Variovorax paradoxus B4: one gene and its partners. The main gene of each other region encodes a partner of the protein of the gene in region 3 in a complex. Links are inferred from orthologs where the notes say so. Each region holds a gene or a part of one and is shown on either strand. Other genes may lie near its edges.

Region 1 (4,325 bases), 2.3 Mb from region 3 along the record:
CATCATGAGCGGCGTGGTGCCGTTGGGCGATTGCGCGTCGATGAAGGCGTAGTTGTCGAGCAGCACTTTCATGATGCTCAGCTGGCCGCTGCTGGCGGCGTAATGCAGCGGCGTCCAGCCGGTCTTGTTGACGGCGGCGTCGCGCTTGAGCAGCTGGGCGACCAGCTCCTGCTGACCCTTGATGGCGGCCAGCATCAGCGGGGTTTCGTCCTTGGCGTTGGCCAGGTCGACATCGGTCTGCGGCGATTCGAGCAGCACCTGCGCGACCTTGGGCGATGGTTCGCGCAGGGCGATGATCAAGCCGGTCTGGCCGTGCTCATCGCGCGTGTTGGGGTCGAAACCGCGGTTCAGCAGGGTGCGCACGCCGCTGGCGTTGTCTCCGCGCACGGCCCGGAAGAAGTCTTCGAACGAGCCCGCGTGTGCGGTAAAAGTTGTTGCTACGACAGCTAGATACAAGAACTTCTTGATGTATTTTCTCATGTTGCTTTGACTCCCTTGAACAGCGTTTCGAAGTTGTTGCTCGTGGCCTCGGCCACGGCTTCGATCGGCAGCTTGCGCAGTTCGGCGATCTGCTTCGCCACAAAAGGTACGTAAGACGGGTTGTTGGTCTTGCCGCGGTACGGCACCGGTGCCAGATAGGGGCTGTCGGTTTCGATCAGCATGCGGTCGAGCGGCACGAAGGCCGCCACGTCGCGCAGGTCCTGCGCCTTCTTGAAGGTCAGGATGCCGGAAAAGGAAATGTAGAAACCCAGGTCGAGCGCCGCGCGGGCCACTTCGGCGGTTTCGGTGAAGCAATGGAACACGCCGCCCGCGGCATTGCCGGCGCCGTCTTCGTCCTCCTCCTTGAGGATGGCCAGCGTGTCGGCCGAGGCTTCGCGCGTGTGGATGATCAGCGGCATGCGGGTTTGCTGCGCGGCGCGGATGTGCACGCGGAAGCGGTCGCGCTGCCATTCCATGTCGGCAATGCTGCGCCCGCCCTTTCGCTCTTCCATCTGGTAGTAGTCGAGCCCGGTTTCGCCGATGGCCACCACGCGCGGCAAGGCCGCCCGGCGCACCAGGTCGTCCACCGTGGGCTCGGCGATGTCCTCGTTGTCGGGGTGCACGCCGACGCTGGCCCAGAAGTTGTCGTAGCGCGCGGCCAGCGCCTGCACATCGTCGAACTCCTCGAGCTTGGTGCAGATGCACAAGGCCCGGTCGACCTGCGCCTCGGCCATGGCGGCGCGGATTTGCGGCATCTGGTCCGCGAACTCGGGAAAAGTCAGGTGGCAGTGGGAATCGGTGAACATGGCGCTGATTGTCTGGCTTATGCCAGGGACACCGAGGAACCGGCTTCGCCGGGCCTCTGGTGTCGCCCCCAGTAGGGGGTGGGCGTAGCGACACGAAGTGCGCGCAGCCTGGGGGCGAGCTTAAATAGTTTGGGTCGGACGGTCGGAAGCCATCGAGCCGCCGAGCGCCGCTTCGATGCGGGCCTTGAGCTGGCGCGATTTCTCGTCCGACGGAAAACGGATGCCCACGCCCGGCGCCCGGTTGCCCGCTGCGCGCTGCGGCGTGATCCATGCGACCTTGCCCGCCACCGGGTAGCGCTGCGGGTCTTCGGGGAGCGTCAGCAGCACGTAGACATCGTCGCCCAGGCGGTATTCGCGCGAGGTCGGAATGAAGATGCCGCCTTCGGCAAAGAGCGGAATGTAGGCGGCATAGAGCGCGCCCTTTTCCTTGATGGCGAGCTGGATCACGCTCGGCCGTTGAGGCGCCGGGGCGGCGGGTGCGGGTGCGGCTGGTTGGTTCATGGGCGGCGAGCTGCAGAGTTTAGGGTGGTTCGCGCTTCGCTCACAAGCGCTTCCAGCATGAGGCCCGCATTGAAGGGGTGTTCGGCGGTTCTGGCCGCGTTCGCGAGCGACTTCGACCAGCGCGCGAGCGCCAGGTGCGAAGGCACGGCGGGCGGCAGGTCGGCGGCCTCGAAGAAACGCGGCGCGGCGCCGCTGCCAACGGCCATCAGGTCGTGGCAGAGCTTCTGCAGCGAGCCGATGGCCTGGGACGGCGACTGGTCCGCGAGGGCGGCCACGTCGCCGCGCGAAACGGCCTTGGGCAGCAGCGCCCAGGCCTTGGGCGACTGGCCGGAGCGCGCGAGCCGCAGGGCATCGCTGGGCCGCCCGCCGGCGGCGCGCAGCAATGCGGCGGCATCTGCGGCGGGCACTTCCTGCGCCGCCAGCCAGGCTTCGGCCTCGGCCGTCTCGGGCCATGGCAGCGTGAAACCCAGGCAGCGGCTGCGGATGGTCGGCAGCAATTGCCACGCCGCCTCGCTGGCCAGCACGAAGCGGACGTCGCCAACCGGCTCCTCGAGCGTCTTGAGCAGCGCATTGGCGGTGATGGTGTTCATGCGCTCGGCCGGATACACCAGCACCACCTTGCCGCGGCCGCGGGCACTGGTGCGCTGGGCAAATCCGACCGCATCGCGCATGGCCTCGACGCGGATCTCGCGGCTGGGCTTGCGCTTCTTGTCGTCGATGTCGGCCTGCGCCTTTTCGTCGAGCGGCCAGCCCAGCTCCTGCATGGCGACCTCGGGCATCAGAACGCAAAGGTCGGCGTGGGTCCGCACCTCGATGGCATGGCAGCTCGGGCAATGGCCGCAGGCGGTGCCACCCCCCTCTTCCTTGGGCTGTTCGCACAGCCAGGCCGCGGCAAGCGCGAGCGCGAGTTCGTATTGGCCGAGTCCCGAAGGCCCCTGCAGCAGCCAGGCATGGCCGCGCTGGCGCAGGAGTTCAGCGAGCGGCCGATGCAGCCAGGGCGAAAGCGCCGAAGTGCTCATCGCGCCGCTCCACTTGCGGGTGCCGGCGCACCGCGTGCGACAAGCGCCGTCTCGACCTGTTGCCAGACCTGGTCGCGCGTCTGGCTGGCGTCGATGCGCACGAAACGCGGCGCATCGGCCGCCGCGCGGGCCGCGTAGCCCGCCGCGACGCGCCGGAAGAATTCGACCGGCTGGGACTCGAACTTGTCGGGCAGGCGGGCTCCCGCCAGCCGCTGGGCGGCGATCTCGGGCGCCAGGTCGAACCAGAGCGTGACGTGAGGCTGAAGCAGCCCTGCCGCTCCCCTGCCCCCCTGCACCCATTGCTCCAGCGTCGACAGCACTTGTGTATCGAAGTCGCGGCCCGCGCCCTGGTAGGCAAAGGTGGCGTCGGTGAAGCGGTCGCACAGCACCACGTCGCCGCGTGCCAGTGCCGGCTCGATCACCCGCACCACATGGTCGCGCCGCGCCGCAAACACCAGCAGCGATTCGGTCAGCGGGTCCATCGGCTGTTCGAGAATAAGCCCGCGCAAGATCTCCGCCAGTGGCGTGCCGCCGGGCTCGCGCGTGCGCACGACCGTGCGGCCGCGGGCCTTGAAGAGCGCCTCCATGGCGTCGAGATGGCTCGACTTGCCGGCGCCATCGATGCCCTCGAGCGTCAGAAACAGGCCGTCACTCATTGCGCTACTTTCGGTTTGGGTTCGCCGCCGCCGCGCTGATAGCGGTTGACCGCGCGGTTGTGGTCGTCGAGCGAACTGCTGAACTGGCTGGTGCCGTCGCCGCGCGAAACGAAGTACAGCGACTTGCTTTGCGCCGGCTGCACCGCTGCCAGCAGCGCCGCCTTGCCCGGCATGGCGATGGGCGTGGGCGGCAGGCCGCCGCGCGTGTAGGTGTTCCAGGGCGTGTCGGTCAGCAGGTCTTTCTTGCGCAGGTTGCCATCGAACGCGGTGCCCAGGCCGTAGATCACGGTGGGGTCGGTTTGCAGCGGCATGCCGGCACGCAGCCGGTTGACGAAAACGGCGGCGATCTCGGAGCGGTCCTTGGCTTTTCCTGTCTCCTTTTCGACAATGCTGGCCAGGATCAGCGCCTGATCCGCCGATTGGATCGGCAAATCGGCCGCCCGGGCGGCCCACGCGGCTTCGAGCTTCTTGTCCATGGCCCGCATGGCACGCTGCAGCAGCGCGATGTCGGTCGAGCCCTTCGAATAGGTGTAGGTGTCGGGGAAGAAGCGACCCTCGGGATGCACGCCGGGCCGGCCCAGCCTGGCCATCAGGGCATCGTCGGGCAGACCGACGGTTTCGGGCTTGAGCTGTTCGGCCTTGGCGAGCGCGGCGCGCACCTGGCGGATGTTCCAGCCTTCGACCAGCACCAGGCTGCGGGTGGCCTCCTCGCCGCGCACCAGCACGTTGAGCAGCATCTTGGGCGTGACGCCGCGCTCCAGTTCGTAGCTGCCGGCGCGGATCTGGCGGTCTTGCCCCGAAATGCGGAACCAGAAATAGAGCATCTGCGGCTGCACGTCGGTGCCGGTATCGGCGACCGCCTG
Region 2 (4,284 bases), 550 kb from region 3 along the record:
CAAGCCTGCGTCGACCAACTCGCGCAGGAGCTGTCGGAGCAGCAGTTCAACACCTGGATCAAGCCCCTGACAGCGCAGGTCGCGGACGACCTTTCGCGCATGACGGTGTTCGTTGCCAACCGCTTCAAGCTCGACTGGATCCGGGCCCAGTACGCCGGCAAGATTGCCGCCATGGCCGAGAAGATGTACGGCCAGCCGGTTGCTGTTGAGTTAGCACTTGCTCCGCGAGAAGCACCCGTGCGCTCTACCCCTGTTGCCGTGCTGGCCGAAACCGACGTGCCGCGGGACGTGGCCGGTCCGGGCGAGGAGTCCGCCAACGCCGGCTTCAAGAACCGGCTGAATTCTGGCCTCACTTTCGACACCCTGGTGGAGGGCACGGCCAACCGCATGGCGCGCGCCGCCGCCATGCACGTGGCCGGCATGCCGGGCCACCTGTACAACCCGCTGTTCATCTACGGCGGCGTCGGCCTGGGCAAGACCCACCTGATGCACGCGGTGGGCAACCGGCTCTTGGCCGACCGTCCGGATTCCAAAGTTCTCTACATCCACGCCGAGCAGTTCGTCTCGGATGTGGTCAAGGCCTATCAGCGCAAGACTTTCGATGAGTTCAAGGAGCGCTACCACTCGCTCGATCTGCTCTTGATCGACGATGTGCAGTTCTTCGCCAACAAGGACCGCACGCAGGAAGAATTCTTCAATGCGTTCGAGGCCCTGCTGGCCAAGAAGTCGCACATCGTGATGACCAGCGACACTTATCCGAAGGGCCTGGCGGACATCCACGAGCGCCTGGTGTCGCGCTTCGATTCGGGCCTGACGGTGGCCATCGAGCCGCCCGAGCTCGAGATGCGCGTGGCCATCCTGATCAACAAGGCGCGCGCCGAATCGGCCGAGATGCCCGAGGAAGTGGCCTTCTTCGTCGCCAAGAACGTGCGCTCCAACGTGCGCGAGCTCGAAGGGGCGCTGCGCAAGATCCTGGCCTACTCGCGCTTCAACCAGAAGGAAATCTCCATCGCCCTGGCGCGCGAGGCGCTGCGCGACCTGCTGTCGATCCAGAATCGGCAGATCTCGGTCGAAAATATCCAGAAGACGGTGGCCGACTACTACAAGATCAAGGTCGCCGACATGTACAGCAAGAAACGCCCGGCCAGCATTGCGCGGCCGCGGCAGATCGCGATGTACCTGGCCAAGGAGCTCACGCAGAAAAGCCTGCCGGAAATCGGCGAGCTGTTCGGCGGGCGCGACCACACCACCGTGCTCCACGCGGTGCGCAAGATCTCGGGCGAGCGCCAGCAGCTCACCGAACTCAACCAGCAGCTGCACGTCCTCGAGCAGACGCTCAAGGGCTGATCCCGGATGTCATCAGGAATGCCCCTCGCAACAGCGGAGAATGGCGTCTCACTGGCGGATTCAAAGAGATAAGAGAAGAGGAAGAAGACATGATCGTTTTGAAGGCTACCCAAGACAAGGTCCTCGCCGCGCTGCAATCGGTGGCAGGCATCGTGGAACGGCGCCATACGCTGCCGATCCTGGCCAACGTGCTGATCCGCAAGACCGGCGGCCAGCTGCAGCTGACCACCAGCGACCTCGAGATCCAGATCCGCACCACGGCCGAGCTCGGCGGCGATGAGGGCAACTTCACCACCACCATCGGCGCGCGCAAGCTGATCGACATCCTGCGCACCATGCCGGCCGACCAGACCGTGAGCCTCGAATCGAGCGCCAGCAAGCTGGTGCTCAAGGGCGGCAAGAGCCGCTTCACGCTGCAGTCGCTGCCGGCCGAGGACTTTCCGCTGGTGCAGGAAGCCGCCAACTTCGGCCCCGTGTTCAGCGTGCCGCAAAAGACGCTGAAGGACCTGCTCTCGCAGGTTTCGTTCGCCATGGCCGTGCACGACATCCGCTACTACCTGAACGGCATCCTGTTCGTGGCCGAAGGCAAGCAGCTGAGCCTGGTGGCCACCGACGGCCACCGCCTGGCGTTCTCGTCGGCCACGCTCGACGTCGAAGTGCCGCGCCAGGAAGTCATTCTTCCGCGCAAGACCGTGCTCGAGATGCAGCGCCTGCTGTCGGACGCCGAAGGCGCCATCGAGATGCAGTTTGCGAACAACCAGGCCAAGTTCAGCTTCGGCGGCATGGAGTTCGTCACCAAGCTGGTCGAGGGCAAGTTCCCCGACTACAACCGCGTGATTCCCAAGAACCACAAGAACAGCGTCACGCTGGGCCGCGCGCCGCTGCTGGCCAGCCTGCAGCGCACCGCCATCCTGACCAGCGAGAAGTTCAAGGGCGTGCGCCTGAACATCGAGCCCGGCACGCTGCGCATCGCATCGAACAACGCCGAACAGGAAGAGGCGCAAGACGAACTCGACATCGACTACGGCGGCGACGCCATCGAGATCGGCTTCAACGTCACCTACCTGATCGACGCGCTGTCGAACATGGACCAGGACATGGTCAAGCTGGACCTGGCCGACTCCAACAGCTCGGCGTTGCTGACCATCCCCGAGAACGCATCCTTCAAATATGTCGTGATGCCGATGCGAATCTAGAAGACAGAAAACACAGCGCCTTGCGCAGACAGCCCGCGGTCCTCCGCGGGTTTGCGCTTTCAAGAGGCAGGAAAAACAGGCTCCCAGAGCCCGAGAAATCCCGTGAATGCCGTGAGAGATAGAGGAATATCCGAATGAGTGCAGAAGAAAGCAAGCCCGAAGTACCCCACACCGAGCCGGTCTACACGCCCGAGATCGAGAGTGCGGTGCCGATCGAGATCACGCCCGCCGACACCAGCTACGGCGAAGGCTCGATCACGATCCTCGAAGGGCTCGAGGCGGTGCGCAAGCGCCCCGGCATGTACATCGGCGACACCTCCGACGGCACGGGCCTGCACCATCTGGTGTTCGAGGTGGTCGACAACTCCATCGACGAAGCGCTGGCCGGCCACTGCGACGACATCGTCGTCACCATCCACACCGACAACTCGATTTCCGTCACCGACAACGGCCGCGGCATCCCGACCGGCGTGAAGATGGACGACAAGCACGAGCCCAAGCGTTCGGCAGCCGAAATTGCGCTCACCGAGCTGCACGCAGGCGGCAAGTTCAACCAGAACAGCTACAAGGTCTCGGGCGGCCTGCACGGCGTGGGCGTGAGCTGCGTGAACGCGCTGAGCGTGATGCTGCGCCTTGTGGTGCGCCGCGAAGGCAAGATCCACGAACTCGAGTTCAGCCGCGGCTTCGTGCAGAACCGCCTGCTCGAAACCGTGAACGGCTTCGAGGTGTCGCCCATGAAGATCATCGGCGACACCGACAAGCGCGGCACCGAGGTGCACTTTCTGCCCGACACCCAGATCTTCAAGGAGAACTCGGACTTCCACTACGAGATCCTCAGCAAGCGTCTGCGCGAACTGAGCTTCCTGAACAACGGCGTGCGCATCCGCCTGAAGGACGAGCGCACCGGCAAGGAAGACGACTTCTCCGGCGCCGGCGGCGTGCGCGGCTTCGTGGAGTTCATCAACAAGGGCAAGACCGTCCTGCACCCGAACTCGTTCTACGCCGAAGGCGAGCGCCCGGCCGACACCTACGGCGGTATCCCGGGCACGCACATCGGCGTCGAAGTCGCCATGCAATGGAACAGCGGCTACAACGAGCAAGTCCTCTGTTTCACCAACAACATTCCCCAGCGTGACGGCGGCACCCACCTCACGGGCCTGCGCGCCGCGATGACCCGCGTCATCAACAAGTACATCGAAGAGAACGAGTTCGCCAAGAAAGCCAAGGTCGAAGTCACCGGCGACGACATGCGCGAAGGCCTGTGCTGCGTGCTGAGCGTGAAGGTGCCCGAGCCCAAGTTCTCGAGCCAGACCAAGGACAAGCTGGTGTCCAGCGAAGTGCGCGCGCCGGTGGAAGACATCGTCGGCAAGCTGCTCACCGACTACCTGCAGGAACGCCCGAACGACGCCAAGATCATCTGCGGCAAGATCGTCGAGGCCGCACGCGCCCGCGAAGCCGCGCGCAAGGCCCGCGAAATGACGCGCCGCAAGGGCGTGCTCGACGGCATGGGCCTGCCCGGCAAGCTGGCCGACTGCCAGGAAAAAGATCCGGCGCTGTGCGAGGTCTACCTGGTGGAGGGCGACTCCGCCGGCGGCTCCGCCAAGCAGGGCCGCGACCGGAAGTTCCAGGCCATCCTGCCGCTGCGCGGCAAGATCCTGAACGTGGAAAAGGCGCGCTACGAGAAGCTGCTCACCAGCAACGAAATTCTCACGATGATCACCGCTCTGGGCACCGGCATCGG
Region 3 (7,654 bases):
CGACACCGATGGTGCCGATGATCAAGGCGGCGGCGGAAGAGGATTTGGGAGGTGACACGAAGTCGATGGGAAAAAGGGAGGCTGCCAGCGCGTAACCAGACGTCACGCGCACCGGGATGCCGCCGCGGTGGAATTTCCAGCCGCCGCGCGCACCCCTCCGCCCTTTTGTTTCCTTTGCTGTGGGGCCGCTATTTTGCCGCCGGCCGACGCCTTCGCAAGCCGCCCCGGAAAATCATTCGTAGATTTCGGCGTCCGGATCGGTGGCTTCCAGCTCGTAGCTCGCAGCCACCATGGCCAGGCGGCCCACCACGCCATACATGTAGAAGCGGTTCGGGGCACTCGCGCCGGGCTTGGCGCCTGGCTGCGGCAAGTGCGCGCTTTCGGAGAAAGCCAGCGGCACGAAGCTCGCGCCCGGAAGCTTGAGGTTCTCGTCGGGGGCGCGCTCGGCATGCACGCGGTAGAAGCCGCCCACCACGTAGCGGTCCATCATGTAGACCACCGGCTCGGCCACGCCGTTGTGCACGCGCTCGTTGGTCAGCACGCCTTCCTGCACGATCACCTCGCGGGGCTCGCGCAGTTCCCTGGCGGCCGCGGCCGCCTTGCTGCCCGCGGAGGCGCCGCGCGACTTGCCGACAAGGCCCTCGACTTCCTTTGCATCGCGCACGGTGATGACGCCCGGGCCATCCCCGCCGACATGGCCCTTGACGACGACGAAGGGCTTCTCGTTGATGCCGTATTCCTTGTACTTGCGGCGCACCTTGGTCAGCACCGCTTCCACGTGGCTGGTCAGCACGTCGATGCCGCGGCCTTCGGCAAAATCGACGCCGTCGGCGCGCGCATAGATCGGGTTGATGAGCCAGGGATCGATGCCAAGCAGCTTGCCGAAGCGCTTGGACAGCTCTTCGTAGCTGTGCAGGTGATTGCTCTTGCGCCGCACCGACCAGCCCGCGTGCAGCGGCGGCAGCAGGTACTGCTCGTGCAGGTCTTCCAGGATGCCCGGGGTGCCGGCCGCCAACTCGTTGTTGAGCAGGATGGTGCAGGGGTCGAAATTCTTGAGCCCGAGGCGGCGCTTGCTGCGCACCACGGGCTCCAGGCACACGGTTTCACCGTTGGGCAGCTCGATCTTCTTGGGCGACTTGATGGCCGGATCGATCGAACCCACGCGCACGTTGAGTCCCGCCATGTGGAAGATCCGCACCAGCTGGGCGACGTTGGCGAGGTAGAAGGTGTTCTTCGAGTGGTTCTCGGGAATGACCAGCAGGTTGCGCGCTTCCGGGCAGATCTTCTCGATGGCGGCCTGCGCGGCCTGCACCGCCAGCGGCAGCATCTCCTTGGTGAGATTGTTCCAGCCGCCGGGGAAGAGATTGGTGTCGACCGGCGCCAGCTTGAAGCCCGCGTTGCGGATGTCGACCGCGCTGTAGAACGGCGGCGTGTGCTCCATCCATTCGAGCCGGAACCAGCGCTCGATGGCGGGCGTCGAGTCGAGTACCCGCTGCTCCAGTTCGTTGATCGGGCCGGTCAGGGCGGTGACGAGATGCGGAACCATGCGGCGGCCTTATTGGATTTGTACTTGAAGGTAGAGCGGAATTGTAGGATTTGGGGGTGGCCGCCCCAATGACAAGACTACGTAGAGCGGACTTGGTTCAGTCCGCCCGCCTCCGGCGCATCAGCTGCGGACTTCGCCCTGCCCGAGCACCACGTACTTGAGCGAGGTCAGCCCCTCGATGCCGACCGGCCCGCGCGCATGGAATTTGTCGGTGCTGATGCCGATCTCCGCTCCCAGGCCAAACTCGAAACCATCCGCGAAGCGTGTGCTCGCATTGACCATGACGCTGGCCGAATCGACCTCGCGCAGGAAACGCTGCGCATGCACATGGTCGCGCGTGACGATGGCGTCGGTGTGGTGGCTCGAGTAGCGGTTGATGTGCGCAATGGCCTCGTCGACCCCTGCGACCACCTTGATGCTGATCACGGCGGCAAGGTATTCCTCGGACCAGTCGGCCTCGACCGCATCGACGACTCTTGCGCCCGAGCCAGCCAATGCATCGTCGGCGCGCAGAATGCGGGCCGCCACCGGGTCGCAGCGCATTTCGACGCCCTTGGCCGCGAAGATGGCGGCGATCCGGGGCAGGAAATCCTCCGCCACCGCGGCCGACACCAGAAGGCCTTCGGCCGCGTTGCAGGGGCTGTATTTCTGGGTCTTGGCGTTGTCGACGATGCGCAGCGCCATCTCGAACTCGGCCGTATCGTCCACGTAGACGTGGCAGTTGCCGTCGAGGTGCTTGATGACCGGCACCTTGGCATCGCGGCTGATGCGCTCGATCAGGCCCTTGCCGCCGCGCGGGATGATCACGTCCACGAACTCGGGCATGGCGATCAGCTGGCCCACGGCTTCGCGGTCGGTGGTCTGCACCAGCTGCACCGCCTCGACCGGCAGGCCGGCCTCGGCCAGCGCCCCGGACACCAGCAGCGCCAGCGCCTTGTTCGACTCGATGGCTTCGGAGCCGCCGCGCAGGATGGCGGCGTTGCCGCTCTTGATGGCCAGGCTCGCGGCCTCGATGGTCACGTTGGGGCGGCTCTCGTAGATCATGCCGAAGACGCCGATCGGCACGCGCATCTGGCCCACGCGGATGCCGCTGGGCTGCTGCTTCATGCCGATGATTTCGCCGATCACATCGGCCATGCCGGCGAGTTGCTCGCAACCCAGCGCCACGGTCTCGATGACCTTGGGCGTGAGCTTGAGGCGGTCGACCATCGGCGCCGAAAGCCCGGCGGCCGTGGCGCGCGCCAAGTCCTTCTCGTTGGCCTCGGCCAAGGCGGGGCCGGCTTCGCGCAGGCGCTTGGCCAGGGCCTTCAATGCTCTGTTTTTGGTAGCTGCATCCGCACGGGCCATGAGGAATGCGGCGGTTTTTGCCTGCAGGCCGAGGGTCTGCATGTGCTCGCTGACGTTGAACGCGTTCATCGCTGCATTTTCCTGCATTTGGATCAACCCCAGGCTTCGCGCACTTGCCGTGTTGTCCCCTCTCCCTCCGGGAGAGGGCCAGGGTGAGGGCCGGGGCACTCGCAAACGCGCGATGCGATGAGGGCCGCCGGCCCTCACCCCAACCCTCTCCCGGAGGGAGAGGGAGCAAGAGCAGCGCTGCTGCAGGCGCGGCACAGCATCAGCGCCAGGCGCTGCAGGGCCTGCCAGCCGCTGGCGGGCCAGTCGGGCTGCTTCAGCCCCTTGCAGATGCCATCCACCACATGGGCCGCGCGCAGCAGCCGGGCCAGCATGCGGTCGTCGAGCCGGGGCAGCACGCGCTCGAAGGCGCGCTCGCGCGGGCCCCAGATGCGGTTCTCGCGCAGGGCCATGGGCAGCGGCCGGCCCGCGGCCATGGCGTCCTTCACGCGCTTGAGCGCGCGGATGTCCTCGGCGATCGTGTAGTGCACCAGCACCTCGGCCTCGCCTTCGGCCTGCAGGCCGTCGAGCATGCGCGCCACGCGCTGCGGGTTGCCGGCCAGCACGGCCTCGGAGAGCTTGAACACGTCGTAGCGCGCCACGTTGTTGACCGCGCCTTCGACCTGCTCCCAGCTCAGCTCGCCCGCCGGATGCAGCAGGGCGAGCTTCTGGATTTCCTGGTGCGCGGCGAGCAGGTTGCCCTCGACGCGGTCGGCAAAGAACTGCAGCGTGCGCTGGCCTTCGTCGCCGGGCATCACGCGCTGGCCCTGCAGGCCCAGGCGCTGCGCGATCCACTGCGGCAGCGCGGCGCGTTCGATCGGATCGACCTGCAGGCTCACGCCGTTGTTCTCGAGCGCCGAGAACCAGGCGCCGGTGCGCGTGGCCTTGTCGAGCCGCGGCAGCATCACCAGCGTGAGCGTGCTGTCGTTGTCCCGCGCGGCCTCGGCCAGCTGCTGCAGCGCCGTGCTGCCGTCCTTGCCGGGCTTGCCCGAGGGAATGCGGATCTCGACGATCTGCTTGTCGGCGAACAGCGAGAGCGAGCCGCCCGCCGCAAGCACCGCGCTCCAGTCGAAGTGCGCGCCGGCCACGGTGTACGAGCTGCGCTCCGTATAGCCCGCCACGCGTGCCGCGGTGCGGATGGCGTCCGCCGCCTCCTGCGCGAGCAGCGGCTCGTCGCCGTGGATCGTGTAGAGGGACTTCAGCCCCTTCTGCAGATGGGAGCCCAGTTGGGCGCTGGCAAGTTGCATGGAATGTGCGGCAGGCGCGCTCGTGCCGCCTAGAGTTCCTTGACGGCCGCGAGGCGGCGCATCAGCTGCTGTGCAATGTCGGCCTGCATGTCCCGGTACAGCAGTTCGGCCTCGCCTTCCTTGGCGAGCGCGTTGGTCTCGTTGAAGCTCAGGTCGCGCGTCTGCGACACCTCGGTGGGCGCCAGCAGCATCTTGCCGCCCGGCGTGCGCAGGCTGAAGCGAACGCGCAATTGCAGTTGCAGCTCCCGCAGCAGGCCCGCCGAATTGGTCGAGATCACGATGCGGTCGCGGTTTTCGCCCAGGATCTCGAGGATCGCGTCGGCGCTCTGTGCCTGCTCGGGCGGCACCAGCGTCACGGTGCCGGCGGCACGCATTTCGCGCCGCAGACGGTTGATCAGCTCCGAATTGCCCGACACCGACAGCGTCTTGAACGCAAACACCGGCGCCTTGCGCAGTTCGAACCCGCAGCCGGCCAGCCCCAGGCTGGCGCCCGCCGCGGCAAGACCCAGAAGAAAGCCGCGGCGCGGCAGCGAGGCGTTGCGATTGTTCATGCTTCTATCGTTCGTTCAAATGACCACGTTGACCAGCCGGCCGGGAACCACGATGACGCGCTTGGCCGGCGCGCCTTCGGCGAACTTGGCGAAGTCGTCGCAGGAAAGCGCGAGCGCTTCGATCTCGGCCTTGGAAGCGCCGGCCGGCACGCGCAGCGCGCCGCGCAGCTTGCCGTTGACCTGGAGCATGAGCTCGATCTCGTCCTGCTCCAGCGCGCCCACGTCGACCACGGGCCAGGGCGCGTCGAGCAGGTCGCCCAGTTCCTTGTCGTAGCCGAGCTGCTGCCAGAGCTGGTGCGCGATGTGCGGCGTGGCCGGATACAGGCAGCGCAGCAGGATGCCGAAGCCTTCGCGCAGCGCGGCCGTATCGCCGGCGCTGCCGTCGGGCTTGAAGCCTTCCAGCGCATTGAGCAGCTTCATCGCGCCCGACACCACCGTGTTGTATTGCATGCGCTGGTAGTCGTAGTCGACCTGGCGCAGCACGGTGTGCACCTCGCGGCGCAATGCCTGCGCGTTCTTGCCGCAGGCCTGGCCGCCGGCCGCCGCGGGCTGCGCGTCGGCCTGCGCCACGCCGAAGTTCCAGACCCGGCGCAGGAACCGGTAGCTGCCTTCGACGGCTGCGTCGTTCCACTCGAGCGTGGCTTCGGGCGGTGCGGTGAACATGGTGTACAGGCGCGCGGTGTCGGCGCCGTACTTCTCGATCAGGTCCTGCGGGTCGACGCCGTTGCGCTCGCTCTTGCCCATCTTGCCGACGCCGCCGTATTCGACCTTGGTGCCGTCCGCGGTGGTGCCGCCGACGATGCGGCCCTGCGCGTCGAGCGTGGGCGTGACCTCCAGCGGCGGGTGGTAGTTCTTGCCGCCCCTCTCGTCACGGTGGTAGTAGATGTGGTTGAGCACCATGCCCTGCGTGAGCAGCTTGCTGAAGGGCTCGTCGACCTTCACCAGGCCCAGGTCGCGCATCACCTTGGTCCAGAAGCGCGCGTACAGCAGGTGAAGAATCGCATGCTCGATGCCGCCGATGTACTGGTCCATCGGCATCCAGTAGTCGGCGCCCTCGGCGACCATGGCCTGGTCGTTCTTCGGGTCGCAGTAGCGCATGAAGTACCACGAGCTGTCGACGAAGGTGTCCATGGTGTCGGTCTCGCGCCGCGCGGGCTTGCCACAGACGGGACACACCACGCCGGCGTGGAAGCCTTCGTGCTTGGCGAGCGGGTTGCCCGAGCCGTCGGGTACGCAGTCGGTCGGCAGCACCACGGGCAGGTCCTTCTCGGGGACCGGCACCGCACCGTGCTCGTCGCAATGGATGATGGGGATCGGCGTGCCCCAGTAGCGCTGGCGGCTCACGCCCCAGTCGCGCAGGCGCCAGGTGGTCTGCATCTCGCCCAGGCCCTTCTGGCCGAGCGCATGCGCCACGGCGGCCACCGCCTCCTTGTAGGTCATGCCGCTGAAGTTGTCGGAGTTGATGGTCACGCCGCGCTGCTTGTCGGCGTACCAGTCCTGCCACCTGTGATAGTCGAAGTGCGGCTCGTCGTCGACCAGCACCACCTGGATGATCTCGATGCCGTACTTGTTGGCAAAGGCGAAGTCGCGCTCGTCGTGCGCGGGCACGCCCATCACGGCGCCGTCGCCATAGTTGATGAGCACGTAGTTGCCCACCCACACCGGCACCTGCTCGTCGGTGATCGGATGCTTGACGGTCAGGCCCGTGGGCACGCCCTTCTTCTCCTGCGTGGCGAGTTCGGCCTCGGTGGTGCCGCCGGCCTTGCACTCCTCGATGAAGGCCGCGACCTTCGGATTGAGCGTGGCGGCGTGCGCGGCCAGCGGATGCTCGGGCGCCACGGCGCAGAAGGTCACGCCCATGATGGTGTCGGCGCGCGTGGTGAACACGTACATGCGCCCGTCCTGGATCAGCTTGCCGCTCGCGTCCTGGATGTCGTGCGTGAAGGCGAAGCGCACGCCCTCGCTCTTGCCGATCCAGTTCTCCTGCATCAGCTTGACGCGCTCGGGCCAGCCCGGCAGCTTGTGCTGGGTGTGCTCGAGCAGTTCTTCGGCGTAGTCGCTGATCTTCAGGTAGTAGCCCGGGATCTCGCGGCGCTCGACCGTGGCGCCGGTGCGCCAGCCCTTGCCGTCGATCACCTGCTCGTTGGCCAGCACGGTCTGGTCGACCGGGTCCCAGTTGACGACCTGGGTCTTGCGGTAGGCAATGCCCTTTTCGAGCATCTTGAGGAACAGCCACTGGTTCCACTTGTAGTACGAGGGATCGCAGGTGGCGATCTCGCGGCTCCAGTCGATCGCCAGGCCCATGGCCTGGAGCTGGCCGCGCATGTAGTCGATGTTCTCGTAGGTCCACTTGGCCGGGGGCACGCCGTTCTTCAGCGCCGCGTTCTCGGCCGGCAGGCCGAAGGCGTCCCAGCCCATGGGCATCAGCACGTTGTAGCCGCTCATGCGCAGGTAGCGCGTGAGCATGTCGTTGATGGTGTAGTTGCGCACGTGGCCCATGTGCAGCTTGCCGCTGGGGTACGGCAGCATCGAGCAGGCGTAGTACTTTTTGCGGCTCGCGTCCTCGGTGACGCGGTAGGCATCGGCGGCGCTCCATTGCGCCTGGGCAGCGGACTCGACGTCGCTGGGTTTGTAGCTGGGGTTCATGACGGTTCGGCAGAACCCGGCGCGGGGGTGGCCGGGGAGGACGGATTATCGCGCCCGGGCGGCCGCCCGGCCGGCAGACTCTAGACTTGAGGCACGTAACCTGCGTGTTGCGCGGGTAACGCCTGCCCTTCGGCAGGTTTTTCGTACCGCCTGGAATGCCATGACACTGCTCCTGAAACACCTCGCCCTGGGCCTCGCGGCCGCCGCCAGCCTCGCCGTGATGCCGCTCCATGCGCAGCCGAACGGCGACAAGCCGCTGCGCATCGTCGTGC

What was found.
Region 1: the proteins of holA (region 3) and VAPA_RS13275 are in contact, whole or in part, in a cryo-EM structure (PDB 8GIZ), measured with the Escherichia coli proteins. The link is inferred for Variovorax paradoxus B4 from one-to-one orthologs.
Region 2: the proteins of holA (region 3) and dnaN are in contact, whole or in part, in a cryo-EM structure (PDB 8GIZ), measured with the Escherichia coli proteins. The link is inferred for Variovorax paradoxus B4 from one-to-one orthologs.

What each region holds. Positions count from the first base shown.
Region 1 is NC_022247.1:2,863,969-2,868,293, reverse strand. The notes cover bases 796-3,794. They hold VAPA_RS13275 (hypothetical protein), read right to left. Parts: upstream 2,807-3,794; coding sequence 1,784-2,806; downstream 796-1,783. Other genes in these bases: mltG (endolytic transglycosylase MltG), read right to left, coding at 3,459-3,794; tmk (dTMP kinase), read right to left, coding at 2,803-3,462; VAPA_RS13280 (PilZ domain-containing protein), read right to left, coding at 1,407-1,787; VAPA_RS13285 (TatD family hydrolase), read right to left, coding at 796-1,286. In the rest of the region: VAPA_RS13290 (ankyrin repeat domain-containing protein), read right to left, coding at 1-480; more of VAPA_RS13285, read right to left, coding at 477-795; more of mltG, read right to left, coding at 3,795-4,325. UniProt on the Escherichia coli protein: Part of the beta sliding clamp loading complex, which hydrolyzes ATP to load the beta clamp onto primed DNA to form the DNA replication pre-initiation complex.
Region 2 is NC_022247.1:134-4,417, forward strand. What follows is about bases 532-3,489. They hold dnaN (DNA polymerase III subunit beta), read left to right. Parts: upstream 532-1,436; coding sequence 1,437-2,543; downstream 2,544-3,489. Other genes in these bases: dnaA (chromosomal replication initiator protein DnaA), read left to right, coding at 532-1,347; gyrB (DNA topoisomerase (ATP-hydrolyzing) subunit B), read left to right, coding at 2,678-3,489. Also shown: more of dnaA, read left to right, coding at 1-531; more of gyrB, read left to right, coding at 3,490-4,284. UniProt on the Escherichia coli protein: Confers DNA tethering and processivity to DNA polymerases and other proteins. Acts as a clamp, forming a ring around DNA (a reaction catalyzed by the clamp-loading complex) which diffuses in an ATP-independent manner freely and bidirectionally along dsDNA.
Region 3 is NC_022247.1:543,550-551,203, reverse strand. The notes cover bases 2,142-5,119. They hold holA (DNA polymerase III subunit delta), read right to left. Parts: upstream 4,186-5,119; coding sequence 3,097-4,185; downstream 2,142-3,096. Other genes in these bases: leuS (leucine--tRNA ligase), read right to left, coding at 4,752-5,119; VAPA_RS02505 (LPS-assembly lipoprotein LptE), read right to left, coding at 4,215-4,736; VAPA_RS02515 (glutamate-5-semialdehyde dehydrogenase), read right to left, coding at 2,142-2,962. Also shown: VAPA_RS02525 (potassium transporter Kup), read right to left, coding at 1-58; gshA (glutamate--cysteine ligase), read right to left, coding at 233-1,546; more of VAPA_RS02515, read right to left, coding at 1,667-2,141; more of leuS, read right to left, coding at 5,120-7,382; VAPA_RS02495 (Bug family tripartite tricarboxylate transporter substrate binding protein), read left to right, coding at 7,543-7,654. UniProt on the Escherichia coli protein: Part of the beta sliding clamp loading complex, which hydrolyzes ATP to load the beta clamp onto primed DNA to form the DNA replication pre-initiation complex.